Regions from separate parts of the Streptomyces sp. NPDC094147 genome, predicted to be linked through region 3. Evidence: riboswitches for the same ligand, from Rfam matches in the RefSeq annotation. Region 3 holds a riboswitch; each other region holds the start of a gene.
The links. Region 3 has a riboswitch for cobalamin ahead of ACIQ8J_RS00355 (cobalamin biosynthesis protein). Riboswitches for the same ligand answer to the same signal wherever they lie in the genome.
Positions count from the first base shown of each region.

Region 1 (7,192 bases), on a different contig from region 3:
GGTCAGTCGATCACCGTCTACAGCGGGCAGCACGAGCAGACCGTCAAGGCGCTCACCGCGGACTTCGAGAAGCGCACGGGCATCAAGGTCCAGCTCCGCTCGGGGGACGAGGCCGAACTGGCCAACCAGATCCTGCAGGAGGGCGAGGCGTCGCCGGCCGACGTGTTCTACGCCGAGAACCCGCCGGCGCTGACCGTCCTGGAGGAGAAGAAGCTGCTGGCGCCGGTCGCTCCCGAGACCCTCAAGGCCGTCCCGGCGGCGGACAGTTCGCCGACCGGCGGCTGGGTCGGCGTCTCCGCCCGTACCGCCGCGTTCATCGCCGCCTCCGGCACCCCGGCCGACAGCGCCCCGCCCGCCTCGGTGCGGGACCTCGCCTCGCCGGCGTGGAAGGGCCGGCTCGGCATCGCCCCCGGCGAGACCGACTTCGCCCCGATCGTCACGCGCATGATCAAGACCGATGGGACCGACGGCGCCAAGAAGTGGCTCCAGGGTCTGAAGGCCAACGCCAAGGTCTACAACAGCAATGAGGACCTGTCCGCCGCCGTCAACAGCGGTGAGGTGCAGGGCGGTGTCGTGGACCACTACTACTGGTACCGCCTGCGCGACGAGAAGACCGCCGCCGCCACCCACAGCAAGCTGCACTACTTCGCCAAGGGCGACCCCGGTGCGCTCGTCGACGTCTCCGGCGCCGGCATCCTGAAGACCAGCAAGCACCAGGCAGCCGCCCAGGCCTTCCTCGCCTACCTCGACAGCAAGGGCGCCCAGCAGCTGATCGCCGGCTCCCAGAGCTACGAGTACCCCCTCCTCGCGGGCGTGCCGGGCAAGGCCGGGCTCGCGCCGCTCGACTCCGTCGGAACCGTCGCACCCGTCGCCGACCTCGGCGACGGCAAGGCCGCACTGCAACTCCTCCAGGACACCGGCCTCCTGCAGTGACCACCCACCCCGGCAACGGCCCGTCACCGCTACGGCGGTGGCGGGCCACCGCTCTGCTCTCACCGCTCGCCCTGCTCGCCTTCGGCGTCGTGGCGCTGGTGGTCTCACCGCTGGCATTCGTGGGAATGCAGGCGGCCCAGGCCGGCTGGGACCAGGCCAACCGGCTGCTCGGCCGGCCGGTCCTCGCCACCCTGATCGGCAACACGGTCACCCTGGCCGCGGCCGTGACCCTGGCCACCGCGGTCATCGGCTTCACCGCCGCCTACCTCATCGAGCGCACCGACCTCCCGGGACGACGCTGGTGGACGGTACTGCTCGCGCTGCCGCTGGCCGTGCCCGAGTTCGTGCGCGGCTACTCCTGGGTCTCGCTCTACCCGTGGATGCACGGCTACTGGGCCGCGGTCCTCGTGATGACCTGCTCGCTCTACCCGCTGGTCATGCTCCCGGTCGCGGCCACCCTGCGGCGCACGGACGGCGCCGCCGAGGAAGTCTCGCGCAGCCTGGGCCGCGGGCCGTGGGCCACGTTGTGGCGGGTCACCGTGCCGCTCAGCCGGCCCGCGCTCGCCGGCGGCGCGCTGCTGGTCTCGCTCTATCTGCTCGGCGAGTACGGCGCGTTCGCGATGCTGCGCTACACCACGTTCGCCACCGCCATCTTCACCGAGTACAAGCTCGGCTTCGACGCCGCGTCGGCCTCCCTGCTCACCCTGGTACTGGTCGCACTCGCCCTGCTGCTGGTCGGCCTGGACGCCTGGGCCGGCCGTCGCGGCCGCGTCACCCGTCCCGGCAACGGGGGACGCCACGCCGCTCCCGCGCCGCTCGGCCGCTGGAAGCCGGCGGCGCTGAGCGCACTGGCCGCGGTGGCGGCCCTCTCGCTCGGCGTCCCGCTCTACGCGCTGGGCTACTGGCTGGTGAAGGGCGATTCGACCTCGCTGCCGTCGGCCTCCGTGTGGTCCTCGGCACTGACCACCCTCGGCTACGCCTCCACCGCGGCCCTGGTCGCAACGGCCGCCGCCGTGCCGGTGGCGCTGTACGGCTGGCGGCGCGGCACCCGGCTCGCCCGGACCGCCGAACGCGCGGCGTACCTCACCCGCGCACTGCCCGGCATCGCCGTCGCCCTCTCCGTGGTCTTCTTCGCCATCCGCTACGCCCAGCCGCTCTACCAGCAGCCCCCGATGCTCGTCACCGGGTACGTCATCCTCTTCTTCCCGCTCGCCCTCACCGCGGTGCGAGCCGCCCTGGCCCAAGTGCCGCCGGGCGTCGAAGAGGTCGCCCGCTCACTCGGTACGCGCCCGCTCGCCGTGTTCACCCGGGTCACACTTCCCCTGGTGCTGCCCGGACTCGGCGCCGCCGCCGCGATGGTGGCCCTCACCGCCAGCACCGAGCTCACCGCCACCCTGCTGCTTCGCCCCACCGGCACCCAGACCCTGGCCACCCAGTTCTGGATCTACACCAGCGGCCTCGCGTACGGAGCCGCCGCCCCGTACGCGGCGCTGATGGTCGTCATGTCCGTACCACCCGTGCTCCTGCTGACCCGCCGTGCCCTCGGCTCCCACCCCACCCCGGAGACCTCCCCATGAGCGGCCTCGCGATCACCGCCCTGCACGCGGCCCACGGCCGCACCCCGATCCTCCAGGGCGTCGAACTCACCGTTCCCGACGGCGAACTCGCCTGCGTCCTCGGACCGTCGGGCTGCGGCAAGAGCACCCTGCTGCGCGTCATCGCCGGATTCCACCCCGCCCAGCGCGGACAGGTCGCGCTCGGCCACACCGTGCTCGACGACGGGCGGCGCCGGCTCCCCGCCGAACGCCGCCGCATCGGCTACGTACCGCAGGACGGCGCCCTCTTCCCCCACCTCACCGTCGCGGCCAACATCGGCTTCGGACTGCCCCGCCCGCAGCGCCGCGACCGCGTCGCCGAACTCCTCGGCCTGATCGGCCTGCCCGGACTCGGCGACCGCCACCCCCACCAGCTCTCCGGCGGCCAGCAGCAACGCGTGGCCCTCGCCCGCGCCCTTGCCCCCAGGCCCGAACTCCTGCTCCTGGACGAGCCGTTCGCCGCCCTCGACGCCACGCTGCGCACCGACCTGCGCGCCGAAGTCGCGGCGACCCTGCGCGCCGCCGGAGCGACCGCGGTCCTCGTCACCCACGACCAGGACGAGGCGCTCTCCTTCGCCGACACCATCGCCGTGATGCGGGCCGGCCTGATCGTGCAGCAGGCCGCACCCGAGGTCCTCTACCGCGAACCGGCCGACACCGCGGTCGCCGGCTTCCTCGGCGAAGCCAACATCGTCCCGGCCGGTATCGAGGGCATGCGCGCCGACACAGCCTTCGGCATCCTCAAACTGACCGTCAACGCCGGTGCGGCGCGCCGGGGACCGGTGCTCCTGAGGCCGCGCCAGCTGCGGCTGAGCGTCACCCCGGGCCCCGGCAAGGTGCGCACCCGGGTCCACCGGTGCCACTTCCGGGGAAGTGATCACCGGGTGGAACTCGTCGCACCGGAGACCGAGGGACTGCCCGGCCTCCTGGTCGCCTACACGGACGTGGCATGGCCCGAGGGCGAGGCGTACGTCGAGGTCGACGGCCCCGCCCACCCCGTCGAGGAACCCGCGACGCTCCCGCCTCGTTGACAGCGAGACGGGAGCGCGCCGTGAACTCGTCAGCCTGATACGGGAGTTGGCCGTGCGGTCGCGTCCTTCCTCGCGGCGGCGGCCGGACGGGGGTTGAGGAGCCGCTCGGCCAGGTGCCCGAAGACCAGGCCGAAGCAGGTCCAGAGGGTGAGCTGGATGCCCAGGGCGGCCAGCCGGAACTGCCACAGCAAGGTGGCGGAGAAGTCCTTGGGGACTTCGTTGATCGCCGGGAGGAACGCGTAGGCCAGGCCGACGGCGAGCACGAAGAACGCTCCGGCCGCGACGGTGGCGTACCAGTTGCCCAGGCGGGGTGCCAGGCGCTTGCCCAGGATGACGGTGGCGATCGCGAGGAGCACGCTCAGCACCATCATCAGGAAGTACAGCGTGGTGCGCTTGCCGATGGTGTCGGGGTCGCCGATCGACGGCGGGTTGGCGGGGTACTTCAGGAACGGCACCACGTACACCGCCAGCAGACCGGCGCCGGACAGCAGGAGTGCGGTGGCGCGCGGGCCGAAACGGCCGGTGCGGCCGAGGGCGAAGCAGTAGGCGAGGGCGGCGATGCCACCGAGCGCCACGCCGTAGACGAGGACGCCGGTGGCGAGACCGGCGGTGGACTGCAGGGAGCGGCTGACCACTGCCATGCCGTGGTCATGGGTGTGGGCGTCTTCGTAGGCGATGGCCGCGTCCACGCGGGGCTCGCCGAGGAAGTAGGCGACGGCGAGCGCGAGCAGCCCGGCGGCGAGGCCGGCGAGCATGCCGCGCACCAGGAGGTTTCTGACGGTTGCGGAGTTCATGGTGTCGGGTCCCCGGTCAGTGGCAGGGGAAGCCGAGCAGGTGGCGGCCGTCGTGCACCCACTCGTGCACGTTCTCGCCGGAGATCACGGAGGTGGCGCCCTGCTCGGCGCCGACGAAGTAGAGCAGGACCAGCATCAGGATGCCGAAGAAGACCGCCCAGGGCAGGATCGCCCCGACCGGCAGCTTGGCGGGAAGTGCGGGGGTGGCGGCGGGCTGGGCGACGGACTGCGCCATGGCAGGAACCTCCTGGGGAACTCGCGTCCCGTTTCGGTGGTGCACAGGACGACGGCAGCGGGTCTGACTTGCTCGACGTTCGCCGCCCCACGGACGGGGCGGCTGCTGCTGGGCTTACAGTGGCGCGACCGTGCCGGGCTCTCACCGGCTTCCGTCATGCCGTCGTCAATATCGGCGGAAAGGTACCGCGAAGCGGTGGGCACGCCAAGGGCGTACGCGGCGGTCATGAGGGGCGCAGCGGATCCGGTGTGCTCCCAACACCCGTCGTACGAAGGCCGGTTGACCGTGAAGGGGCGCACATGACCACCCGAGTGATCCTGGTCTCGCCGGCGAGCAGTGAGGCACTGCGTCAGGCGCGCTTCGATGCCGACAGCCCGCTGGACGCCGCGGGGATCCGCCGGGCCCGCTCGGCCGCCGATGCGCTGCCGGCCGCCACCCGGACCGCGGTCTCTCCCGGCGTCCGCTGCCGGCAGACCGCTGACGCACTCGGCCTGTCGGCGGTGCCGGACGCGGCCCTGGCGGGCTGCGCCATGGGGCGCTGGCACGGCAGGACCCTGGACGAGGTGAGTGCCGCCGAGCCGGCGGAAGTGGCCGCCTGGCTGGCGGATCCGGCGTGTGCCCCGCACGGAGGGGAGTCGCTGCTGACGCTGTGCGGCCGGGCCGGTGACTGGCTGGCGGCAGCGGCACGCCAGGAGGGCCGGGTGATCGCGGTGGCGGAGCCCGATGTCGTACGGGCCGCGGTGGTACGGGCCTTGGGGCTGCCGGAGCAGTTGTTCTGGCGGATCGATGTGCCCCCGCTGACCGCGGTGGAGCTGAGCGGCCGGGCCGGCCGGTGGAATCTGCGGGCCGGGCGGCCGCTGGGAGGCGCCGGGTAGGCTGGCGGGTGCAGCTGGTTCGCCCTGTCCGCCAGGCAGGTGCGTCGCAAGAGGGAACCCGGTGGGAATCCGGGACTGCCCCGCAGCGGTGAGTGGGAACGACCGCCGTCATACGCACTGGGTCCGGGAGTCCGGGTCCGGGAAGCGACGGCCAGTAGGTGTCTGCCCCGGCAGACGTGCCCGCGAGTCCGAAGACCTGCCACTGCCCGTACGCGATCGGTCGCGTGCGGAGATCCGGTGACCTCGAGGGCGGGTCGGCGCACACATCTGGCGGGCACCCGCGGCGACACAGCGCCGGGGACCGCCCGGTCTGCCGTCCCTTCGCGCTCTCGCCCCGTCTCCGGGTCGCTCTGAACAGCTCGCGAAGGAGAGTCCTGTGACCAGCAAGTCCACAGCCGCGGCAGCACGGGCCACCGTGCACGGCTACCCCCGCCAGGGGCAGCGGCGGGAACTGAAGAAGGCCGTCGAGGGGTACTGGAAGGGCCGCGTCAGCGCCGTCGAACTCCGGCGGACCGCCGCCGAACTGCGCGCCGCCAACTGGCGACGGCTCGCCGACGCCGGCATCCACGAGGTCCCGACCGGCGACTTCTCGTACTACGACCACGTCCTGGACACCTCCGTCATGGTCGGCGCGATCCCGGCCCGCCACCGGGCCGCCGTCGAGGCCGACGCCCTGGACGGCTACTTCGCGATGGCCCGCGGCACCCAGGACGTGGCGCCCCTGGAGATGACCAAGTGGTTCGACACCAACTACCACTACCTCGTCCCCGAACTCGCCCCCGACACCGTCTTCACCGCCGACAGCGCCCAGCGGGTCGCCGAGCTGAAGGAGGCCCTCGCGCTCGGCCTCACCGCGCGCCCGGTCCTCGTCGGCCCGGTCACCTACCTGCTCCTGGCCAAGCCCGCCCCGGGAGTCACGGCCGACTTCGAGCCGCTGACACTCCTCGACCGGCTGCTTCCCGCATACGCCGAGGTCCTCGCCGATCTCCGCGCGGCCGGGGCGGACTGGGTGCAGCTGGACGAGCCCGCCCTCGTCCAGGACCGCACCCCGGCCGAACTGAACGCGGCCGCCCGCGCCTACCGCGCCCTCGGCGCCCTCACCGACCGCCCGCGACTGCTGATCGCCTCGTACTTCGACCGGCTCGGCGAGGCCCTGCCCGTCCTGGCCAAGGCGCCCGTCGAGGGGCTGGCCCTGGACTTCACCGGCCCCGCCGCGGCCAACCTCGACGACCTCGCGGCCGTCGGCGGCCTGCCCGGCAAGCGCCTGGTCGCCGGCGTCGTCAACGGCCGCAACATCTGGATCAACGACCTGCAGAAGTCCCTGTCCACCCTGGGCACCCTGCTCGGCCTGGCCGACCGTGTCGATGTGGCGTCCTCCTGCTCCCTGCTGCACGTCCCGCTCGACGCCACCGCCGAACGCGACATCGAACCGCAGATCGCCCGCTGGCTGGCCTTCGCCCACCAGAAGACCACCGAGATCGTCACGCTCGCCCGGGGCCTCGCCCAGGGCACCGGCACCATCGCGGCCGAACTCGCCGCCAACCGCGCCGACCTGGCCTCCCGCGCCACCTCCCCGATCACCCGCGACCCGGAAGTACGCGCCCGCACCGCCGCCGTCACCGAGGAGGACGCACGCCGCGCCCAGCCCTACGCCGAGCGGGCCGCAGCCCAGCGCGCCCGCCTGCGCCTGCCACTGCTGCCCACCACCACCGTCGGCTCCTTCCCGCAG
Region 1 covers NZ_JBIWHT010000008.1:142,945-150,136, forward strand. The annotation lists gene ACIQ8J_RS15340 (iron ABC transporter substrate-binding protein) at 1-933, shown strand, start outside; gene ACIQ8J_RS15345 (ABC transporter permease) at 930-2,510, shown strand; gene ACIQ8J_RS15350 (ABC transporter ATP-binding protein) at 2,507-3,559, shown strand; gene ACIQ8J_RS15355 (CbtA family protein) at 3,589-4,353, opposite strand; gene ACIQ8J_RS15360 (CbtB-domain containing protein) at 4,370-4,588, opposite strand; cobalamin riboswitch at 4,650-4,741, opposite strand; gene ACIQ8J_RS15365 (histidine phosphatase family protein) at 4,888-5,463, shown strand; cobalamin riboswitch at 5,462-5,682, shown strand; gene metE (5-methyltetrahydropteroyltriglutamate--homocysteine S-methyltransferase) at 5,840-7,192, shown strand, end outside.
Region 1: another riboswitch for cobalamin. It lies ahead of metE (5-methyltetrahydropteroyltriglutamate--homocysteine S-methyltransferase); the one in region 3 lies ahead of ACIQ8J_RS00355 (cobalamin biosynthesis protein).

Region 2 (7,192 bases), on a different contig from region 3:
CCGCGCGAGGCCGGACTGCTCGGCACCGACGTGGGCCTGCCGATGCTGATGCTGTCCCGCCACTCCCTCGACGGCGACGGCGAACCGGTGGAGTGGGTGCGGTCGGTGTACCGGGGCGACCGGTACAAGTTCGTGGCGAGACTCAAGCGCCCGACGGACTGACGCCCCCCGGCCGGGGGTCCGGGGGTTGCCCCCGGGACAACGCAGCGTGGCGAGACTCAAGCGCCCGGCCGACTGAGGCGGTCCCGCACCTCTCACACCTCCCCCCATCCCCGCCATCGTCCGCTATCCGGACGGGGGTTCCCTTGGTCGGCACTGTCCCCTAGATTTCCTGCGCATTACCGAAGTGATCCAACGCACAGGTGATCGTGAGGGGACGGAGCCACCCAATGCCGGAATCTACGGAAGTGAAGAGACCGGTGATCACGCCCTTGCGCGTGGTCATCGCGCTCTGCCTGATCGCGCCCTTCGTGGCGATGCTGTGGGTGAGTTCGTACGCCAAGACCGATCCGAAGCTCGGCGGCATCCCGTTCTTCTACTGGTACCAGATGCTCTGGGTGCTGATTTCCACCGCGCTCACGATGCTCGCGTACAAGCTCTGGCAGCACGACCAGCGCTCGCGCACCTCTGACGACAAGAAGGGGGGTGCGTCCGCGTGAAGCACGGCGTGAACGGCGTCGCGCTCGGCGTCTTCATCTTCTTCTTCCTGGCCGTCACGGTCATCGGCTTCATGGCCGCCCGCTGGCGCAAGGCCGAGAACGAGCAGAGCCTCGACGAATGGGGCCTGGGCGGGCGGTCGTTCGGCACCTGGGTCACCTGGTTCCTGCTCGGCGGCGACCTCTACACGGCGTACACCTTCGTCGCGGTTCCGGCGGCGGTGTACGCGGCGGGCGCGGCCGGCTTCTTCGCGGTGCCCTACACGATCCTGGTCTACCCGCTGATCTTCACCTTCCTGCCGCGCCTGTGGTCGGTCTCGCACAAGCACGGCTACGTCACCACCTCGGACTTCGTGCGCGGCCGGTTCGGCTCGAAGGGCCTCTCGCTCGCGGTCGCGGTCACCGGCATCCTCGCCACGATGCCGTACATCGCGCTCCAACTGGTCGGCATCCAGGCCGTGTTGGACGTCATGGGCGTGGGCGGCGAGTCCTCCAACTGGTTCGTCAAGGACCTGCCGCTGCTCATCGCCTTCGCGGTGCTCGCGGCGTACACCTACTCCTCCGGGCTGCGCGCCCCCGCGCTGATCGCGTTCGTCAAGGACGGGCTGATCTACCTGGTCATCGCGGTGGCGATCATCTACATCCCGATCAAGCTGGGCGGCTTCGACGCCATCTTCAGCGCCGCGCAGCACAAGTTCGCGGGCCCGCCCGGCGGGAAGCCCACCGGGGCGATCGCGCCCGGCGAGGCGAGCCAGTGGACGTACGCGACCCTCGCGCTCGGCTCGGCGCTCGCGCTCTTCATGTACCCGCACTCGATCACCGCGACGCTGTCCTCGCGCAGCCGCAACGTCATCCGCCGCAACACCACGATCCTGCCGCTGTACTCGCTGATGCTGGGCCTGCTGGCGCTGCTCGGCTTCATGGCGATCGCGGCGGGCGTCAACGTCAAGAACGGCCAGCTGGCGATCCCGCAGCTGTTCGCGGACATGTTCCCGGACTGGTTCGCGGGCGTGGCCTTCGCGGCGATCGGCATCGGCGCGCTGGTCCCGGCGGCGATCATGTCCATCGCGGCGGCGAACCTGTTCACCCGCAACATCTACAAGGACTTCATCAGGCCGGACGCGACGGCCGCGCAGGAGACCCGGGTCTCCAAGCTGGTCTCGCTCCTGGTGAAGGTCGGCGCGCTGGTCTTCGTCCTGACCATGGACAAGACCGTGGCCATCAACTTCCAGCTGCTCGGCGGCATCTGGATCCTGCAGACCTTCCCGGCCCTGGTCGGCGGCCTGTTCACCCGCTGGTTCCACCGCTGGGCGCTGCTCGCGGGCTGGGCGGTCGGCATGGCGTACGGCACGCTCGCGGCGTACGGCGTCGCCTCGCCCACCCAGAAGCACTTCGGCGGCTCCTCGAAGGAGATCCCGGGCATCGGCGAGATCGGCTACATCGGCCTCACGGCCTTCGTCCTGAACGTCGTGGTCACCGTGGTCCTGACCTTCGTCCTGCGCGCGCTGAAGGCCCCGGACGGCGTGGACGAGACCTCACCGTCGGACTACACGGCGGACGCGGGCGACCCGGGAGTGAGCCCGGACCTGCCGCCCGCGACGGCGGGCGCGGCCCACTGAGTTCTGGTCATACCTGCACGCCGAAGGGCCGCCGCATCCGGGAGGGTGCGGCGGCCCTTCCATGTGCGTTGGTCAGCGCACCCAGTCCTTGAACGGCTCGGTCTCAATGGGCACGGCGACACAACATGTAGGGCCTTACTCATCCGGCTCCCCCCACATGTATGCTCGTCCTCGCTGTCGCCGCAGGGGAATCCGGTGGAAATCCGGAACTGTCCCGCAACGGTGTACTTGGTGCGGTTTGTCGCACCCTGTGAGTCCGAGGACCTGCCGACGGCGCATCCGGCTCGACCGAACCGGGTGCCGAGACGTCCGGGCCTCGCGGTTGGGCCGGTGGACGACGCGCACGGGCCTGCCCTGACGCGCGCCTCCGCCTCCCCCGAAGGGCCCCGTGCCGAGCGAGGGAGTGCCCCCACGTGACCATCGCCCCAGCGGATCCCGCTTCAGCGATCACCGAAGAACTGGCGGATGCGCCCGGGACCGCGCTGCTGCGGACCCTGACCGACCTCACCGCCGACCTCGCGGACACCGACCCCGGCCGGGTCGCCGCCGCCGCGCTCCGGGGCCGCAACGCCCGCTCGGACGAGGCGGAACTGCGGGGCCTGGCCACCGAGGCGGCCGCGGGGCTCATCTCCGAGGACCCGGCCTACTCCCGCCTCGCCGCCCGCCTCCTGACGATCACCATCGCCGAAGAAGCCGCCGGGCAGGGCGCGTTGTCGTACTCCGCCTCGGTCGGGGTCGGCCACCGCGAGGGCCTGATCGCCGACCGCACCGCCGACTTCGTACGCACCCACGCCGCCCGCCTCGACGCCCTGGTCGAGGCCTCGCTCGCCGACGGCGCCGACGACCGCTTCGGCTACTTCGGCCTGCGCACCCTCTACTCCCGCTACCTGCTCCGCCACCCGATCACCCGCCAGGTCATCGAGACCCCCCAGCACTTCATGCTGCGCGTGGCGTCCGGCCTCGCCGAGGACGATTCGGTGCGCGCCCTGGACGAAGTGGCGTCCCTGTACGGCCTGATGAGCCGCCTGGACTACCTCCCGTCCTCCCCCACGCTCTTCAACTCCGGCACCCGCCACCCCCAGATGTCGTCCTGCTACCTCCTCGACTCCCCGCTGGACGAGCTGGACTCCATCTACGACCGCTACCACCAGGTCGCCCGCCTCTCCAAGCACGCCGGCGGCATCGGGCTCTCGTACTCCCGCATCCGCAGCCGCGGTTCGCTGATCCGGGGCACCAACGGGCACTCCAACGGCATCGTGCCGTTCCTCAAGACGCTGGACGCCTCGGTCGCCGCCGTCAACCAGGGCGGCCGGCGCAAGGGCGCGGCGGCGGTGTACCTGGAGACCTGGCACTCCGACATCGAGGAGTTCCTGGAGCTGCGCGACAACACCGGCGAGGACCAGCGGCGTACGCACAACCTGAACCTCGCGCACTGGATCCCCGACGAGTTCATGCGCCGCGTCGACGCGGACGGCCAGTGGTCGCTGTTCTCGCCCGCCGACGTGCCCGAGCTCGTGGACCTGTGGGGCGAGGAGTTCGACGCCGCCTACCGCAAGGCCGAGGCGGCCGGGCTCGCCCAGAAGACGATGCCCGCACGGGACCTGTACGGCCGCATGATGCGCACCCTCGCGCAGACCGGCAACGGCTGGATGACGTTCAAGGACGCCTCCAACCGCACCGCCAACCAGACGGCGGAGCCGGGCCACACGGTCCACTCCTCCAACCTGTGCACCGAGATCCTTGAGGTGACCGACGACGGCGAGACGGCCGTCTGCAACCTCGGCTCGGTCAACCTGGGCGCGTTCGTGGTCGACGGCTCCATCGACTGGGAGCGCCTCGACTCGACCGTCCGCACCGCCGTGACCTTCCTCGACCGGGTCGTGGACATCAACTTCTACCCGACCGAGCAGGCGGGCCGCTCCAACGCCAAGTGGCGCCCGGTGGGGCTGGGCGCGATGGGCCTCCAGGACGTCTTCTTCAAGCTGCGCCTCCCCTTCGACTCCCCCGAGGCGAAGGCCCTCTCCACCAAGCTCTCCGAGCGGATCATGCTGACCGCGTACGAGGCCTCCTGCGACCTCGCCGAGCGGTCGGGCCCGCTGCCCGCCTGGGACAGGACCCGCACCGCGCGCGGGGTGCTGCACCCCGACCACTACGACGTCGAGCTGAACTGGCCGGAGCGCTGGGCGGCCCTGCGCGAGCGCATCGCCGCGGTCGGCATGCGCAACTCGCTGCTCCTGGCGATCGCGCCGACCGCCACCATCGCCTCGATCGCCGGGGTGTACGAGTGCATCGAGCCGCAGGTCTCCAACCTCTTCAAGCGCGAGACGCTGAGCGGTGAATTCCTCCAGGTGAACGGCTACTTGGTGGCGGACCTCAAGAAACTCGGTGTGTGGGACGCCCAGTCCCGCGAGGCGCTGCGCGAGGCCAGCGGCTCGGTGCAGGACTTCGGCTGGATCCCGGCCGACATCCGCGCGCTGTACCGCACGGCGTGGGAGATCCCGCAGCGCGGCCTGATCGACATGGCCGCCGCGCGCACCCCGTTCCTGGACCAGTCCCAGTCGCTGAACCTGTTCCTGGAGACGCCCACCATCGGCAAGCTGTCGTCGATGTACGCGTACGCCTGGAAGCGGGGCCTGAAGACGACGTACTACCTGCGCTCCCGCCCGGCGACCCGCATCGCCCGCGCGGCCCAGGCCACCACCCCCATCCCCGTGCAGCAGGCGGCCCCCGACGCGGACGCGATCGCCTGCTCCCTCGAAAACCCCGAGTCCTGCGAGGCGTGCCAGTAAATGACCACCGAGAACAAGAACCTCCTGGACCCGGGCTTCGAGCTCACCCTGCGTCCCATGCGCTACCCGGACTTCTACGAGCGCTACCGGGACGCGATCAAGAACACCTGGACCGTCGAGGAGGTCGACCTCCACTCCGACGTCGCCGACCTCGCGAAGCTCACCCCGGGTGAGCAGCACATGATCGGACGCCTGGTGGCCTTCTTCGCCACCGGGGACTCGATCGTCTCCAACAACCTCGTCCTCACGCTCTACAAGCACATCAACTCCCCCGAAGCGCGGCTCTACTTGAGCCGTCAGCTCTTCGAGGAGGCCGTGCACGTCCAGTTCTATCTGACGCTGCTCGACACCTATCTGCCCGACCCGGAGGACCGCGCGGCCGCGTTCGACGCGGTCGAGGAGATCCCCTCGATCCGCGAGAAGGCGCAGTTCTGCTTCAAGTGGATCAACGAGGTCGAGAAGCTGGAACGCCTTGAGACCAAGGCCGACCGCCGTCGCTTCCTGCTCAACCTGATCTGCTTCGCGGCCTGCATCGAGGGCCTGTTCTTCTACGGCGCCTTCGCGTACGTGTACTGGTTCCGCAGCCGGGGTCTGCTGCACGGTCTGGCCACCGGCACCAACTGGGTGTTCCGCGACGAGACGATGCACATGAACTTCGCCTTCGAGGTCGTGGACACCGTCCGCAAGGAGGAGCCGGAGCTCTTCGACGATCTGCTCCAGGAGCAGGTCACCGACATGATCAAGGAAGCGGTGGAGGCGGAGCTCCAGTTCGGCCGCGACCTGTGCGGCGACGGCCTGCCCGGCATGAACACCGAGTCGATGCGCGAGTACCTGGAGTGCGTCGCCGACCAGCGCCTGACGCGCCTGGGCTTCGCGCCGGTGTACGGCTCACAGAACCCGTTCTCGTTCATGGAGCTCCAGGGCGTCCAGGAGCTGACGAACTTCTTCGAGCGCCGTCCGTCCGCCTACCAGGTGGCGGTCGAGGGCTCGGTGGGCTTCGACGAGGACTTCTAGTCCGCCGGTCCGCGCGACGGCTTGAGGCCCCGCTCCCACGGGGGGAGCGGGGCCTCAAATCGCTTATGGCGTACGTCAGTTGTTCGGGACCGTCTCGTAGCGGGCGGTGCCCTCGGCCATCTGCTTCAGGGCGTCCTTGCGGTCGCGCTTGGAGAGGCGGTCGATGTACAGGTAGCCGTACAGGTGGTCCGTCTCGTGCTGGAGGCAGCGCGCGAAGTAGCCGGTGCCGCGCACCTTGACGGGGTTGCCCTCGGCGTCCTGGCCGCTGACCACCGCGTAGTCGGGGCGGGCCAGCTCGGCGTAGGCGGTCGGCACCGACAGGCAGCCCTCGTTGGACTCGTCCAGGACCCGCAGCTCGGCCGGGAGCTCTTCGAGGACCGGGTTGCAGACGACGCCGACGTGCCGCACCCCTTCGTCGTCCATGCAGTCGTAGACGAAGACCTTGAGGTCCACACCGATCTGGTTGGCGGCCAGGCCCACGCCCTCCGCCGCCTTCTGGCTGGCGAACATGTCGTCGATCAGCCGGGCGAGCTCGCCGTCGAACTCGGTGACGTCCTTGCACTCCTTGTGGAGCACCGGGTTGCCGACGACCGTGATCGGGCGGGCGGTGCCGCGCTCGCGGAAGGCCAGCTCGCGCGCCTCGCAGTCCTCCGTGTCCACGACGAACCCGTCGTTCTCGACCTGCTGGTCCGTCTCCTGCTGCGCCATGTCCGCCGTACGCCTTCCTGAAATCCCGATTCGATCCCGTACAGCCTAAGGCCCGGCTCAGCAGACTTCTTCTAGATCCCGCCACTCCCGGCTGTCCGGATTGTCGGCGACCCAGCCGTCGAGCAGCCCGCGGACCAGGCCGGCGGGGGCCGCGATGCCGCATTCGCGTTCGGGTACCCACAGGTCGCCGGAGGTGCGGTGGCCGAGCGGGCCGGGGTGGCCGGGCTCGCTGTGGTCGTGCGGGTCGAGGTGCTCGCCGTCGCCCTCGTCGCTGGGCATCCGGGACTCGGAGCAGGCGCGGCACAGCAGGCGTACGGAGGAGGACCAGTCCTCGGCGGCGAAGCCCGCGTCGGCGGCGAGCCGCTCCAGGGCGTCCCGGTCGGCCTCGGTGGCCGCTTCGAGCAGC
Region 2 covers NZ_JBIWHT010000002.1:296,826-304,017, reverse strand. The annotation lists gene ACIQ8J_RS06795 (GntR family transcriptional regulator) at 1-162, shown strand, start outside; gene ACIQ8J_RS06790 (DUF3311 domain-containing protein) at 390-659, shown strand; gene mctP (monocarboxylate uptake permease MctP) at 656-2,275, shown strand; cobalamin riboswitch at 2,420-2,562, shown strand; gene ACIQ8J_RS06780 (ribonucleoside-diphosphate reductase subunit alpha) at 2,689-5,064, shown strand; gene ACIQ8J_RS06775 (ribonucleotide-diphosphate reductase subunit beta) at 5,065-6,078, shown strand; gene def (peptide deformylase) at 6,154-6,786, opposite strand; gene ACIQ8J_RS06765 (tetratricopeptide repeat protein) at 6,844-7,192, opposite strand, start outside.
Region 2: another riboswitch for cobalamin. It lies ahead of ACIQ8J_RS06780 (ribonucleoside-diphosphate reductase subunit alpha); the one in region 3 lies ahead of ACIQ8J_RS00355 (cobalamin biosynthesis protein).

Region 3 (7,192 bases):
CCGCCACCACCGCCACCTCGGGCAGCAGATCCGCGAGGGCCCGGACGGCCGTGCTCTTCGCGGTGCCCTTCTCGCCCCGGACGAGGACACCGCCCACGGCCGGGCTGACGGCGTTCAGGAGCAGCGCAAGGCGCAGGTCGTCCATGCCGACGACGGCGGTGAACGGATACCGGGTGCTCATGTGCTGATCACTCCTTCGAGGGGCGGTCGATCGCTGCCGGCGGGGCCGGGCAGGGTGTGCGGCGGGCTGTCGTCGGCTGTGCGGGGCGCGTTCACGGTGCCCCCGGCGGGATGAACGGCAGCCCGGCGGGCGGGCCCTGCTCGATCAGGCGCAGCAGCGCGTCGGTGTCCGCGTGCTCTTCGATCAGGTCGCCGAGCCGGTCCAGCTGCTCTTCGCGCAGCGCGCCGAACGACGTGTCGGGGGCGGGCACGAAACGGCGGCCCGCGGCCCGCGCGACCTGTTCCAGGAAGCGGCGCCGGAAGCCGTCGCTCTCCAGCGAGCCGTGCCAGTGCGTGCCCCAGACCGCGCCCACCCGGCAACCATCCAAAAAGGCTTCCCCGCCCAGGACTTGGGCGACGCCGTGGTGGATCTCGTACCCCTCCACCTGCTCGCCGAGGGCCTCGCCGACGGGCCTGGCGAGCGTCTTCTCGGCGGCGAACCGAACCCGCACGGGCAGCAGTCCGAGACCGGGCACCGAGCCCGCCCGTGACTCGACCTCGTCCTCGATGTGCTCGCCGAGCAGCTGGAAGCCACCGCAGATCCCGAGCACCGGGCGCCCCTCGGCAGCCCTGCGCACCAGCTCTTCCGCGAGCCCCCGCTCCCTCAGCCACTCCAACGCGCGGACCGTGCCGCGCGTTCCCGGCACCACCACCAGGTCCGCGTCGGTGAGTTCCTCGGGCCGGTCCACGAAGCGGACGACCACACCGGGCTCGGCCGCGAGCGCGTCGACGTCCGTGAAGTTGGACATCAGCGGCACCGCGCAGACGGCGATGCGCAGCACGTCCTCGCCGACCGGCGGCGCGACGACCGATTCGCGCACCGCTCCGCGCATCGACACGCTCAGGCCGTCCTCCTCGTCGATGCCGAGGCCGTGGGCGTACGGCAGGATCCCGTAGGTGTGCCGGCCGGTGAGGCCGCGCAGCATCTCGATGCCGGGCTCAAGCAGCGACACATCGCCCCGGAACTTGTTGACGACGTACCCGGCGATCAGCGCCTGGTCCTCGGGGCTCAGCAGCGCCGTCGTCCCGAAGAACGAGGCGAACACCCCGCCCCGGTCGATGTCGCCGACCACGACCACGGGCAGCCGCGCGGCCCGCGCGATGCCCATGTTGACGATGTCGGTGCGCCGCAGATTGATCTCGGCCGGACTGCCCGCCCCCTCGCAGATCACGGCGTCATATGTGCCCCGCAGCTCCTCCAGGCACTCCAGGACGGTGCCGAGCAACGCCTGCTGGCGGCCCCCGTGGTAGCCGCGGGCGCTCAACTCGCCCACCGGCTTGCCCATGAGGACGACCTGGCTCGACCGGTCGCTCCCCGGCTTGAGCAGCACCGGGTTCATGAGCGCGGTCGGCTCCACGCGCGCCGCCTGCGCCTGCATGGCCTGCGCCCGCCCGATCTCCGCGCCCCCGCGCGTGACGAACGAGTTCAGCGACATGTTCTGCCCCTTGAAGGGCGCGACCTTGACGCCCTGGCGCACCAGCCAGCGGCAGATCCCGGCCGTGACGACGCTCTTGCCCGCGTCGGAGGTCGTGCCCGCGATCAGCAGCCCGCCACCCATGTACGTCCCTTCCTCACAGCGGCCCTCGTGGCGACGGCGGTGGCCAGCGTCAGCCAGCCCACCCGGCGCGAGAGCCGTACCGCCCGCTCGATGTCCGCGACTTCGACGGCCCGCCCGGATGCGTTCAGGACCGGCCGGTGCTCGACGCGCCCTCCGTAGGAGAGCGTGCCGCCCAGACGTACGCCGAGGGCCCCCGCGAACGAGGCCTCGACCGGGCCCGCGTTGGGGCTCGGGTGCCGGCCGGCATCGGCGCGCCAGGCCCGCACCGCACCCTTCTTGTCCGGGCCCGCGAGCGCCGCGAGGACGGCGGTGAGCCGGGCCCCCGGCCAGCCCGCCACATCGTCCAGGCGCGCCGAAGCCCAGCCGTATCTGCGGTACTTGGCCGATTTGTGCCCGACCATCGCGTCCAGCGTGTTGACCGCCCGGAAGCCCACGAGCCCCGGCACTCCGGCCAGCGCGCCCCACACCAGGGCGCCGACGACCGCGTCCGAGGTGTTCTCGGCCACCGACTCGACGACGGCACGGGCGATCTGGTCGGCGTCCAGGTACTGCGGGTCGCGCCCGCACAGGTGCGGCAGCCGCTCCCGGGCCACCTCCACATCGCCCGCGGCCAGCGCGCCGCCGATGGCCCGCGCCTCGCGGCCCAGCGAAGTGCCGCCCACCACCGTCCAGGTGGCGGCGGCGGTCAGCGCGGCGGCCGCGGCGGGACGGCCTCGTACGGCGCGGGAAAGCAGGGCCGCGGCGCCCGCGGCGCCGCCCGCGCACACGACGGTGTGCAGCGCGCCCCACCCGCGGTGGTCGCGCCACAGCACGCGCTCGACGGCGCCGGCCGCCCGCCCGAACGCGGCGACCGGATGCCCTCGGCGCGGATCGCCGAGCAGGAGGTCGCCGAGGAGTCCGGCCGTGGCGCCGTACGCGAAGCTGCGATCGGCCCGCACGGGCTCAGCCCGCCAGGCCGTCGCGTGGAACTGCGGTATGTCTCAACAGGCAGGCGCGCATGGCGGTATGTCCTCACTCAGGGTGTCCGCGCCCTGGTTCGACGTGACCGGCGGTGAGAGTTCCTGGCTCGCGGGGATCGCTCCCCGGTGACAGTGGCGGGACCGCGCCGGATTCGCACCGGCTTCCTCTTCTGCCGCCGTAGCTGGCCGGTGCAGTCCACCACGCTGCGAGAACACCCGTCAACTTGCTGTTGACCTGCGGCGCGAGAGTGTGCCGAGACACACAGCGAACCGCCCCCCGGCGGGGCCGGAGGGCGGTTCACGAGTGCGGTGCGGGTCAGCCGACGATCAAGTAGATCCCGTAGCCGACGGCCGCCGCGCAGAGCGCGAAGCAGGCGTACGCGCCGGTGCGGGCCAGGGCCGCGTTGCCGGAGCCGGAGGCCGCGGCCTCCTGCTTGGTGAGGCCGACGATGCCGAGGGTGAACAGGCCCACCAGGCCGACGGTCACCACGAGGCTGACGCCGAAGACGGAGCCGAGGGCCGCCCAGTCGATGTGCATGGGGATTCCTTACCTGTACCTGGTCAGACCGTCGCCGGGCGGGGCGGGTCGGCGGGGGTCACCGGGGCCGGGGCCTGGATCGTGGCCTTGAGGTCGGTGGCCGCGGCGGCGACGCCGGTCGGCGGCGGGGTGACCGCGGCGATCGCGGTGGTGATGACACCGGCGGGCTCGGCCGCTTCGGCGGGCGCGTCGGCGGTGACGTTGGTGTGGTCGACGGGCTGGCGGCGCGAGAGCGACCAGATGACGCCCGAACCGGCGATCAGGAGCACCGCGACGGCGGCGATGCCCCAGGCGCCCTGCCGGGTGAGGAACTCCGCTCCCGCGCCGACCAGTCCGGCCGCCGGCAGCGTCAGACACCAGGCGACGACCATGCGGGTGGCGGTGGACCAGCGGACCACACCGCCCTTGCGGCCGAGGCCCGCGCCCATGACCGAGCCGGTGCAGACCTGGGTGGTGGAGAGCGAGAAGCCGAGGTGCGAGGAGGTCAGGATGACCGCGGCGGCGCCGGTCTGGGCGGCGAAGCCCTGCGGCGGCCTGAGCTCGGTCAGCCCCTTGCCCATGGTGCGGATGATGCGCCAGCCGCCGAGGTAGGTGCCCAGCGCGATGGCGAGGCCGGCCGAGACGATGACCCACATCGGGGGGTTCGCACCCGGGTGCAGCACACCACTGGCGACCAGGGCGAGGGTGATGATGCCCATCGTCTTCTGGGCGTCGTTGGTGCCGTGGGCGAGCGAGACGAGGCCGGCGGAGGCGATCTGGCCCGCACGGTAGCCCTTGGCGGTGGCCTTCTCGTCGGTGTTCCGGTTGATCCGGTACGTGAGCCGGGTGGCCAGCATCGAGGCGATGCCCGCGACGATCGGGGCGGCGACGGCGGGGAGCAGCACCTTGGTGACGACCGTCGAGCCGTTGACCGAGGACCAGCCGGCCGACATGACCGCGGCGCCGATGAGGCCGCCGAACAGCGCGTGCGAGGAGCTGGAGGGCAGTCCGAGCAGCCAGGTCACCAGGTTCCAGAGGATGGCGCCGACCAGCGCCGCGAAGATCACCTCGGTTCTGATGCCTTTTTCGTCGATGATCCCGCCGGAGATCGTCTTGGCGACCTCCACTGACAGGAACGCGCCGACCAGGTTGAGCGCGGCGGACATGGCGACCGCCGTCTTGGGCTTCAGGGCGCCGGTCGAGATGGTGGTGGCCATCGCGTTGGCGGTGTCGTGGAAACCGTTCGTGAAATCGAACACGAGAGCTGTCGCGATCACGATCGCGAGCAGCAGTGTCATGTGTTCCATTTACCCAGGCAATCGTTCGACGTCAGTGGCTGGACGAACGTAAGTAACCTGGATGAACGGAAGGTGAACTGAGGCGGGCGTGGCGGTGTATGTGGCCGCTTTCCAACCCCCTCGGCCCAGCGGGAACCTCGCCTCAGCCCGCCGCGAGCCGCTCCAGCTGCGCAAAAGTCCCATTGAAGAGATTCTGGTCACCCGGCAGGCTCCCGCTGCCGTTGGCGTACTGCCAGAACGTCCAGTACGACCAGCCGGCCGGCAGCGCGCCCGGCGACGCGGCGTACCGGGCGAGCCACAGGGCGTGGGTCGCGGCGAAGGCCCGGCTGCCGCCGGTGCAGTCGTTCCACCAGCGGGCGGTCGTGTAGATCACCGGACGGCGGCCGGTGCGCAGCCGCACCTCGTCGCTGAACCCCGTGATCCAGTCGGTCATCGCGGCCGGGCTCAGCCCGTAGCACTTGTCGCTGCTGCCGCCCTTGGCGTCCTTGCCGTACGGGTTGTGCTCCAGGTCGAGCGCGGGCGGCAGCGTCCGGCCGTCGCGCCGCCAGCCGCCCCCGTTCCGCACGAAGTACGCGGCCTGCGTCCGGCCGGAGGACTGGTCGGGCACCGCGAAGTGGTAGGCGCCCCGGACCAGACCCGCTTGGCGGGCACCGTCGTACTGCTGCCCGAAGTAGGGATTGCGGTACGTCGTGGACTCGGTCGCCTTGACATAGACGAACGAGGCGCCCCGGTCCTTCGCGGAGCCCCAGTCGACGTTCTTCTGGTGCGAGGAGACATCGTGGCCGAGCGGTTTGCCCGCGGCGGACGCGCCGGGCAGCGCGGTGAGCGCGAGCGAGCCCGCGGCAAGGGCGGCGAGCGACGCCGCGAGCAGTGCCCGTACGCCGCGTCGAACCGGGTTGCGATCGCGAGCCATGGATCCCCCAGAATCCCGGTGTACAGCCTGATTTACGGAACAAATGCCCAGAGGCTAGTGGAAGAACGCCGTTCTGCCGCCGTGCCCCGGCCGCAACCGGCCTGGCAGGATCAGCCGCATGAGTGACGAGGCGGCGACCGCCGCGGCCTGGGCCGAACTGATCGACACCGCGCGCAGGACCGCCGCGGAAGGACTGGTCGTCGGCACCTCGGGCAATGTGTCGGTACGCGTCGGCGACCTGGTCCTCGTCACCCCGACCGGCGTCCCCTACGACCGGCTGGGCCCCGCCGACACCGTCGCCGTCGACCTCGAAGGCCGCCAGGTCATGGGCGCGCTCCGGCCCACCAGCGAGATCCCGATGCACTTGGCCGTGTACCGGAACACCGACGCCCGCGCCGTCGTCCACACCCACGCCGTGCACGCCACGGCCGTGTCCACCCTCGTGCCCGAACTGCCGCTGGTCCACTACATGGCGGCCGCCCTCGGCGGCGCGGTGCGGGTCGCCCCGTACGCCCTGTACGGCAGCGAGGAACTGGCCGAGAACATGCTGCGCGCGCTCGCGGGCCGCACCGGATGCCTCCTCCAGAACCACGGAACCGTCACTTACGGAACCGGTCTCGCCCAGGCCTACGACCGCACCGCCCAGCTGGAGTGGATGTGCCGGCTCTGGCTCACCGCCTCCGCCCTGCCCGGCCGCACCCCGTCCCTGCTCAGCCCCGCCCAGCTCGACGAGGCCGCCGACCGGCTGCGCGGCTACGGCCAGCCCTAGGGCGTGGCGGGCCATGGCCGGGGCAGGGGTGTCCGGCGGATCATGGCCGGGTCCCGCCGCGCCGCCGCCTCCTGCGGTCCCGCCCGCTGGCACCCGGGCCGACCCGGGCCGAGACTGGAACTGTGCGCCCCGCTACGAAGACGGCAGCGGCCGTCACCACACTCATCGGCGTCGGTGCGGCAGCGTTCGTCGCCGGTCGGTACGCCAGCGACGCCGCCCTCAGGCCGCCGCCGGGCCGCCCACTGCCCACCGACCCCCGGCTGACCGTGCACGCCACGGCCCCCGGCCGGATCACCCTGACCCGCTCGCTCGCGGCGCTGCGCCCGGGGACGTACGGCCTGGAAGGCGAGGGACTCCACGCGGTCGTCGGCGATGTACTCGACGGCGAGCCGCACACCGCCGACACGGTGGTACGCCGACTGGAGCGGGTCACCCAGGGCGCCGTCACGCCGGGCGACCGGGTGCGGCTCACGCCCCAGGTGCACCGAGGCACCCCTGAAACCGCGCTCGGCCTCTCCTACCGCGACGTCGAGATCCCGGCCGAACTCGGCTCGCTGCCCGCCTGGTTGGTCCCCGGCCCCCGCACCACCTGGGTGATCACCGCGCACGGCCTGGGCACCACGCGCGAACACCCCCTGAACATCATGGAGTTCCTGCACCGCCAGCAGCTGCCCGTGCTCGACCTCGCCTACCGCGGTGACGAGGGCGCGCCCCGTTCCCCGGACGGCCTCGGCCACCTCGGCGACTCCGAATGGCGCGACCTCGACGCCGCGATCCGCTTCGCCACGCGGTCCGGGGCGCAGCGCGTCATCCTGCACGGCTGGTCCACCGGCGCCACGATGGCCCTGCACGCCGCCGCCAACTCCCCGCTGCGCGACCGCATCAGGGGCATCGTCCTCGACTCGCCGGTGCTGGACTGGGAGTTCACCCTGCGCGCCCTGGCCGCGGCCCGCCGCAC
Region 3 covers NZ_JBIWHT010000001.1:63,377-70,568, reverse strand. The annotation lists gene ACIQ8J_RS00365 (putative cobaltochelatase) at 1-181, opposite strand, end outside; gene ACIQ8J_RS00360 (cobyric acid synthase) at 273-1,778, opposite strand; gene ACIQ8J_RS00355 (cobalamin biosynthesis protein) at 1,760-2,716, opposite strand; cobalamin riboswitch at 2,813-2,954, opposite strand; gene ACIQ8J_RS00350 (hypothetical protein) at 3,054-3,275, opposite strand; gene ACIQ8J_RS00345 (anion permease) at 3,299-4,561, opposite strand; gene ACIQ8J_RS00340 (lysozyme) at 4,695-5,465, opposite strand; gene ACIQ8J_RS00335 (class II aldolase/adducin family protein) at 5,584-6,234, shown strand; gene ACIQ8J_RS00330 (alpha/beta hydrolase) at 6,357-7,192, shown strand, end outside.

Region 4 (7,192 bases), on a different contig from region 3:
AGGTCCTTGAAGAGCGCGTCGATGCTGGCGCCGCCGCCTTCGACGGCCTTGGCGCCGTCGGTGTAGGTGCGGAGGATGGTCGGGATGCGGACCTCGATGGCCATGGCGTGGGCTCCTGTCGGGAGTGAGAGGCAGGTGGGCGCGGCTCGTGCTCGGGTCCGCGCGCCGCACGCCCCGGGGCGTGCGGTGGTGCGTTGGTGCTGGTGGAGCGCGCGGCGTCAGACGGCGGCTGCGCGGGCCGTACAGATCGCGCTGGCGAGGCGGCACAGGTCGACGTGCAGCCGCGCCACGAGCAGCAGGGCGGGGCCGCTGCTCGGCGTCTTGTCGCTCACGTCGTTCGAAACCATGGGGTCATCGTATAGATTCCCGGTCCGCTTCCCGGAATGTGATCTCGCATCCTGGACGGATCCCGCTCAGGATGTGGTCGCCGCGGCTGTGGGCGGCAGATAGACGACGGTCGGTGCGCCGGTGACGGGGTGGACACTCACCTCGGCGTCGACCCCGTACACCGCCAGGAGGAGTCCGGCGGTCAGGACGTCGGCGGGCGGGCCCGCCGCGACGATCCGGCCTCCGGCCAGCACGCAGATCCGGTCGCAGTAGTGCGCGGCGAGGTTCAAGTCGTGCAGGGCGAGCAGGCTTGCCGTGCCCAACTCCCTTACCAGGGACAGGACTTCGAGCTGGTAGCGGATGTCCAGGTGGTTGGTCGGCTCGTCCAGGACGATGACGTCCGGCTGCTGTACGAGGGCCCTGGCGACCAGCGCGCGCTGGCGTTCGCCGCCGGAGAGGGACGGGAAGGGGCGGCCGGCGAGGTCCGCGATGCCGACGCGGGCGAGTGCCTCGTGCACGAGGGCGCGGTCCGTGGCGGTGTCCGCCTCCCAGAAGCGGTGGTGCGGGGAGCGGCCCATGGCGACGATCTCGCGGACGGTCAGCTCGATGCCGCCCGCGTGGGCGTCCTGCGGGACGGTCGCGATGCGGCGGGCGCGCGCCTTCACCGGCAGGGCGTGCAGGTCGCCGCCGTCGAGCAGGACGCGGCCGGTGGTGGGGCGCAGGGTTCCGTAGAGGCAGCGCAGCAGGGTCGTCTTGCCGCTGCCGTTGGGGCCGACCAGGCCGACGGTCTCGCCGTCGCGGGCGGTGAGTTCGATGCCGGAGAGCAGTTCGCGGCCCTGCGGTGCGGTGTACGAGAGCGACTCGGCGCGCAGGGTCGTCATGCGGGGCCGCCTTCCGCGCCGGCCCTGCGGCCGCGCAGCATCCACAGGAAGAACGGGCCGCCGGTGAGCGCGGTGAGCACGCCGACCGGGATGTCCTGCGGGGCGGCGACGGTGCGGGCCGCGAGGTCGGCGAGGACCAGGAAGGCGGCGCCGCCGAGGGCTGCGACCGGGAGCAGGGTGCGGTGGGCGGCGCCGACGACCGCGCGGGCGGCGTGCGGAACCATCAGGCCGACGAATCCGATCGCCCCGCTGTACGCGACGAGCGCGCCGGTGAGCAGGGAGGCCAGCGCGAAGACGCCCGCGCGGAAGCGGCCGGTGTCCAGGCCGAGGACGGTGGCGCCCTCCTCCCCCACCAGGAGCAGGTCCAGCGGTCGGGCCAGCGCGATCAGGACGAGGGTGCCCGCGGCGAGGACGGCGGTGGGCAGGGCCAGCATGTCCCAGCGGGCGCCGCCGAGTCCGCCGAGCGTCCAGTGCAGCACCTCCTGGAGGTGTTCGGCGCTCGCCGAGGTGACCAGGAGCAGGCTGGTGAGCGCGGACAGGATGTACGAGACGGCGACTCCGGCGAGCACGAGTCGGCCGCCGGTCATCGAACCGCCGCGTCCGGCCAGGGCGTACACGAGGACCAGGGCGACGAGTGCGCCCGCGAAGGCGGCGGCGGGGAGGGCGACGGTGGTGGTCACCCCGGCGCCCACGCCGAGGACGATCACCGCGACGGCTCCGGCGGAGGCCCCGCTGGAGACCCCGAGCAGGAACGGGTCGGCGAGCGGGTTGCGCACGAGGGCCTGGAGGACGGTGCCGATGACGGCGAGACCGGCGCCGGTGACCGCGCCGAGCACGACGCGGGGCAGCCGCACGTCGAGCACGATGGTCCGGTACGGGGAGGGGTCGGCCTCCCCGGTGACGATGGCCAGGATCTGGTCGGCCGGGATCGCCACCGAGCCGAGCGCGAGGCCGGCGACGGCGGCGGCCACCAGCGCGGTGGCGAGGGCGCCCATGAGTACGGGGTACCGCCAACGCGGGGTCACCGCCGCACCCCGGACGCTGCGGCCTCCGGCCGGTCCCTCGTCTCCCACCCGCACCACCCGTGCGGACGGGAGGGCAGGTGCGGTTCCTCCCGCCGGCCCTCGCCCGCCGTCGGCGACTGCGGACCGACCACGCGACGCCCAGCCGAACCGGGCAGCACGGCCGGGCGCGGCCCGACCACGACGCGCCCCGGCGAACGCGAACCCACCACGGCGCGCCCCGCCGAACCCGCCAGCACCGCCGGGCGCAGGGCGACCACTGCACACCCCGCCGGACCCGGCACCACCGCCAAGCGCGAGCCGACCACGACGCACCCCGCCGAACCCGACACCGCCGCCGGACGCGAGCCGACCACGACACACGCCACCGAACCCGGCACCACCACCGTCGAACGCGAACCCACCGCGACACACCCCACCGAACGCGAACCCACCGCCACGCACCCCGCCGAACCCGGCACCACCGCCGAACGCGCGGCGGCAGCCTCCCTTGCCGCTCTCATCGCTTCGTCCCCCCGCGCAGCTGTTCCGCGAGTTTCGACACCGCTTGGGGGGCGCGGACGCCCGTCACCATGTCGGAGAGCGGGAGGACCGCGAAGCGGTTGTTCTTGACGACCGGGACCGAGGCCAGGGCCGGGTCGGCGAGCAGGCGTTGCTTCTTCGCCTCCGCCGTCGTGCCGCCGTAGTCCAGGATCAGGATGACCTCGGGGGCGCGGGCCACCACGTTTTCCCAGCTCGCGTCCCCGAAGGACTTGTCCTTCAGATCGGCGGCGAAGACGTTGCGGCCGCCCGCCCGCGTCACGATGTCGTTGCCGATGCCCTTCCCGCCCGCCGTGAACGCCGTCTTGTCGCCGCTGTCGTAGACGAAGACGGACAGCGGCGCCGCGCCCGCGAGCGCCGTCCGGGTGCGCGCGTTGGCGGCCTCGGCCGACCGCACCCACGACTCGGCCCGGTCCGCGACCCCGAAGGTCCGGCCGACCTCGCGGACCTCCTCGTACACGTCGTCCATCGTGGTCGCGGCCCCCTTGGGGCAGTTCTCCACGTTCAGGCGGGTCTTGATGCCGCTCTTGGCCAGCGCCTCGCGCGTGCGGCCCTCGTTCGGCGAGAACGCAGAGGCGTAACCGCCGTACACGTAGTCCGGGTTGGCGGACAGGAGCTTCTCGTACGAGGGGTACTCGGCCGCGAGGACCGGGACCGACCGGTAGTCCCGCTCGTACTTCGGCAGCACCTTGTCGTCCAAGTAGGCGGTCCCGGCAAGGGACTTGGCGAGGCCCAGCTCCAGCATCACCTCCGTGGCGTGCTGGTTCATCGTCACGGCCCGCTTCGGGGGCGCGGTGAACGTGGTCGTCACCCCGCAGTTGGTGACCGTGTACGGGAAGCCGGGGGCCGGGCCGCCCGCGGCGTCGGGGCGCGGCGGGGTCGTGCACGCGGCAAGCGGGAACAGCAGGGCGGCGGCGAGTGCCGCGCGGCGCCAGAGCATGGCTGAGCTCCTCCAAGGGGATTTCCACGTCCCCTGTCGGTGGGAGAAGGCGGCAGGTCAGTTCCTGACTTCCGGCGCCGCCAAGCGCCGGTCACAGTGGCGGGACCGGGCCGGATTCACACCGGCTTCCTGGCTCCTGCCGCCCAAATCGGTCAATTGCGTACGGTCAGTATGCCTCGACGATCTTGACGTCTTCCTCCGTGATCACGCCGTCCACGATGCGGTACGAGCGGAACTGGAACTCCCCCGCCCCGTCCGTGTCCGCCGTCGAGACCAGGACGTAGTGGGCGCCGGGCTCGTTCGCGTACGTCACGTCGGTGCGCGAGGGGTAGGCCTCGGTCGCCGTGTGGGAGTGGTAGACGATCACCGGCTCCTCGTCGCGGTCGTCCATCTCGCGGTACAGCTTGAGGAGGTCCTGGGAGTCGAACTCGTAGAAGGTGGGCGAGCGGGCCGCGTTCAGCATCGGGACGAAGCGCTCGGCGCGGCCGGTGCCCGCCGGGCCGGCGACCACACCGCACGCCTCGTCGGGGTGGTCGGCGCGGGCGTGCGCGACGAGCTGGTCGTACAGGGCCTGGGTGATGGTCAGCATGTCGGCAAGGATAAGCAGACAGGCCGTTCCGTACCGAGTGATGGTACGGAACGGCCCGCATGGTGAGAACTGGCAGGTCAGAGCCTCAGCTGCGCTTGGCGAACGCCTTGTTCTCCGGGTTCTTGGCCCGCAGGACCAGGTAGGAGACGCCGAGGATCAGGCCCCACAGCGGCGCGCAGTACAGCGAGACGCGGGAGTCCTTGTCGATGCCCATCATCACGATGACCATGCCGATGAAGAGCAGCGCGAACCAGCTGCTCCACGGGGCGCCCGGGGCGCGGAAGGTCGACTTCGGCAGTTCGCCGCGGTCGGACCGGGCGCGGTAGCGGATCTGGCAGACCAGGATCATGATCCAGGCCCACATGCCGGAGATGGTGGCGAAGGAGACGACGTAGTCGAAGGCCTTGCCGGGGGCGACGTAGTTGATCCAGACGCCGACCAGCATCAGCGCGGCGGAGACCGTGGTGCCGACCAGCGGGGTGCCGCTCTTGGTCAGCTTGGTGAAGACCTTCGGGCCCTGGCCGTTGAGCGCGAGGTCGCGCAGCATGCGGCCGGTGGAGTACATGCCCGAGTTGCAGGAGGAGAGCGCGGCGGTCAGGACGACGAAGTTGACGATCGCGGCGCCGACGCCCAGGCCCATCTTCTCGAAGGCGAGGACGAAGGGGCTCACGCCCGGCTGGAACTCGTGCCACGGGATGACCGAGAGGATCATGATCAGCGCGCCGATGTAGAAGACGGCGATGCGCCACGGCACGGTGTTGATGGCCTTGGGCAGGGTCTTCTCGGGGTCCTTGGACTCGCCGGCGGTGACGCCGACCAGCTCGACCGCGAGGAAGGCGAACATCACGATCTGGAGCGTCATCAGCGTGGAGCCGATGCCGTGCGGGAAGAAGCCGCCGTCGTTCCACAGGTTGGACACCGACGCGGTGTCCGCGGCGTTCGAGAAGCCGACGGTGAGGATGCCGGCGCAGATCAGGATCATGCCGACGATGGCGGTCACCTTGACCATGGAGAACCAGAACTCCAGCTCGCCGAAGAGCTTCACGGAGATCAGGTTCACGGCGTACAGGATGAGCGTGAAGACCAGCGCGTAGGCCCATTGCGGCACGCTGTTGTGGGTCCAGAACGACATGTACTGGGCGGCCGCGGTGACTTCGGTGATGCCGGTGACGACCCAGAAGAGCCAGTACGTCCAGCCGGTGACGAAGCCCCAGAACGGGCCGACGAACTCCCGGGCGTACTCCGAGAAGGAGCCCGACACCGGGCGGTACATGAGCAGCTCGCCGAGCGCGCGCATGATGAAGAAGATGACCAGGCCCGCGATGGCGTAGGCCAGGATGAGGCTGGGCCCGGCCTTCGAGATGGCCTTGCCCGCGCCGAGGAAGAGGCCGGTGCCGATGGCGCCGCCGATCGCGATCATCTGGATCTGCCGGGCCCCGAGGCCCCGCTGGTATCCCTCGCCCGCGCCCTCGCCCGGTCCGTTGCCGACGTCGGTCCCCGCGGCCTCATTGCCGGCAGGACGGTCGCCGTGCTGGTCGACCTGCACTGAGGTCATGGTGGTGCGCCTTTCTCCATGCTGACCCGCCCGCCTCGGTCGCGAAGCGGCGGATCAGGTCCTGATCCCCCCGGATGTGGATGGAGTGCCACCGGCGGTCAGCCGGTCGAAGCGCCCCCGGGGAACATGGGTGGCGTCCCCGGGTGGTCGTGAAGATTTATCACGGCCTTATGGGTGATCCATTTCAGCCACTGTGGCGCACCCCACAGGAAGAAGCGGACAAAAGTCCCTCGACGTGACAAAGCAGGTCGATGCGGTGATGGGATCGTTATACGGATTTGAGCGTCCGCTGAGCGAACAGCCATCTCCTGGTCGATCGGTCAGGGCATGAGCGTTTCGACGAGTGTTTCTTGCAGCACACCCAGCCAGAGATAGGCCATCACCATCGGCTTGCGCGGATCGTCGTCCGGCAGCCGGTACAGCTCGCCGCTCTCGTCCTCGTCGGTGACCTCCAGGCGGGTGCCGATGGTCAGCCGCAGGTCGTTGAGCGCGCCCAGCCAGTGCCGGGAGTCCTCGGCGGTCAGCTTCAGGACAGCTCCGCCGTCGCCCTTGGGGGTCAGCGCGTCGAGGCCGTGGACCACCGCGAGCGCGTCGGCCCGCTTGCGCGAGCGCAGGTCGTTCTCGGTGAAGCGCCTGAACTCGCTTGACTTGTCGCGCAGTTCGTCGCTCTCGTCACTGGCGTACGCGTCGGGGAAGAGGCGGGCGAGTGCCGGGTCGGAGGGCGGCTCGCTCGGGCCCTCGGCGAACAGCGCGGCGAGCGGGTCGGCGCCCTCGGCCGGTTCGTCGCCGGGACCGACGAGTTCGAGCAGCTGGACCGCGAGCGAGCGCAGGATGGCGATCTCGACCTCGTCGAGCGCGACGGCCGCGCCGCCGCCGGGGAGCACCTCGAAGTGCCCGGCCATCAGTTGCGGTCCTGGGAGAGCGTGGCCCACAGCCCGTAGCCGTGCATCGCCTGCACGTCGCGTTCCATCTCCTCGCGGCTGCCGCTGGAGACCACGGCCCTGCCCTTGTGGTGCACGTCGAGCATCAGCTTGTGGGCCTTGTCCTTCGAGTAGCCGAAGTAGGACTGGAAGACGTACTGCACGTAGCTCATCAGATTGACGGGGTCGTTGTGGACGAGCGTCACCCAGGGCACATCGGGTTCGGCGACGGGTTGGCTCGACTCCGCCGACTCGGGGCGTTCGATCTCTACGGGAGCAACACTCACGGCTCTGGGCGACCTTTATCTCTTCTGCCGGGGGTCCGGGGGGCGCCCCCGGAAATCACAGCCACGGCCTCCATGCTGCCACCCGGGGCGGGTCATCGCACAAACGGGCTCCTAGAAATCGTCAAAGTGAC
Region 4 covers NZ_JBIWHT010000021.1:103,736-110,927, reverse strand. The annotation lists gene ACIQ8J_RS26335 (MoaD/ThiS family protein) at 1-104, opposite strand, end outside; gene ACIQ8J_RS26330 (putative leader peptide) at 219-347, opposite strand; gene ACIQ8J_RS26325 (ABC transporter ATP-binding protein) at 414-1,208, opposite strand; gene ACIQ8J_RS26320 (FecCD family ABC transporter permease) at 1,205-2,203, opposite strand; gene ACIQ8J_RS26315 (hypothetical protein) at 2,230-2,733, opposite strand; gene ACIQ8J_RS26310 (ABC transporter substrate-binding protein) at 2,730-3,710, opposite strand; cobalamin riboswitch at 3,748-3,885, opposite strand; gene ACIQ8J_RS26305 (Mov34/MPN/PAD-1 family protein) at 3,877-4,299, opposite strand; gene ACIQ8J_RS26300 (amino acid permease) at 4,385-5,854, opposite strand; gene ACIQ8J_RS26295 (DUF2017 domain-containing protein) at 6,175-6,756, opposite strand; gene clpS (ATP-dependent Clp protease adapter ClpS) at 6,756-7,061, opposite strand.
Region 4: another riboswitch for cobalamin. It lies ahead of ACIQ8J_RS26310 (ABC transporter substrate-binding protein); the one in region 3 lies ahead of ACIQ8J_RS00355 (cobalamin biosynthesis protein).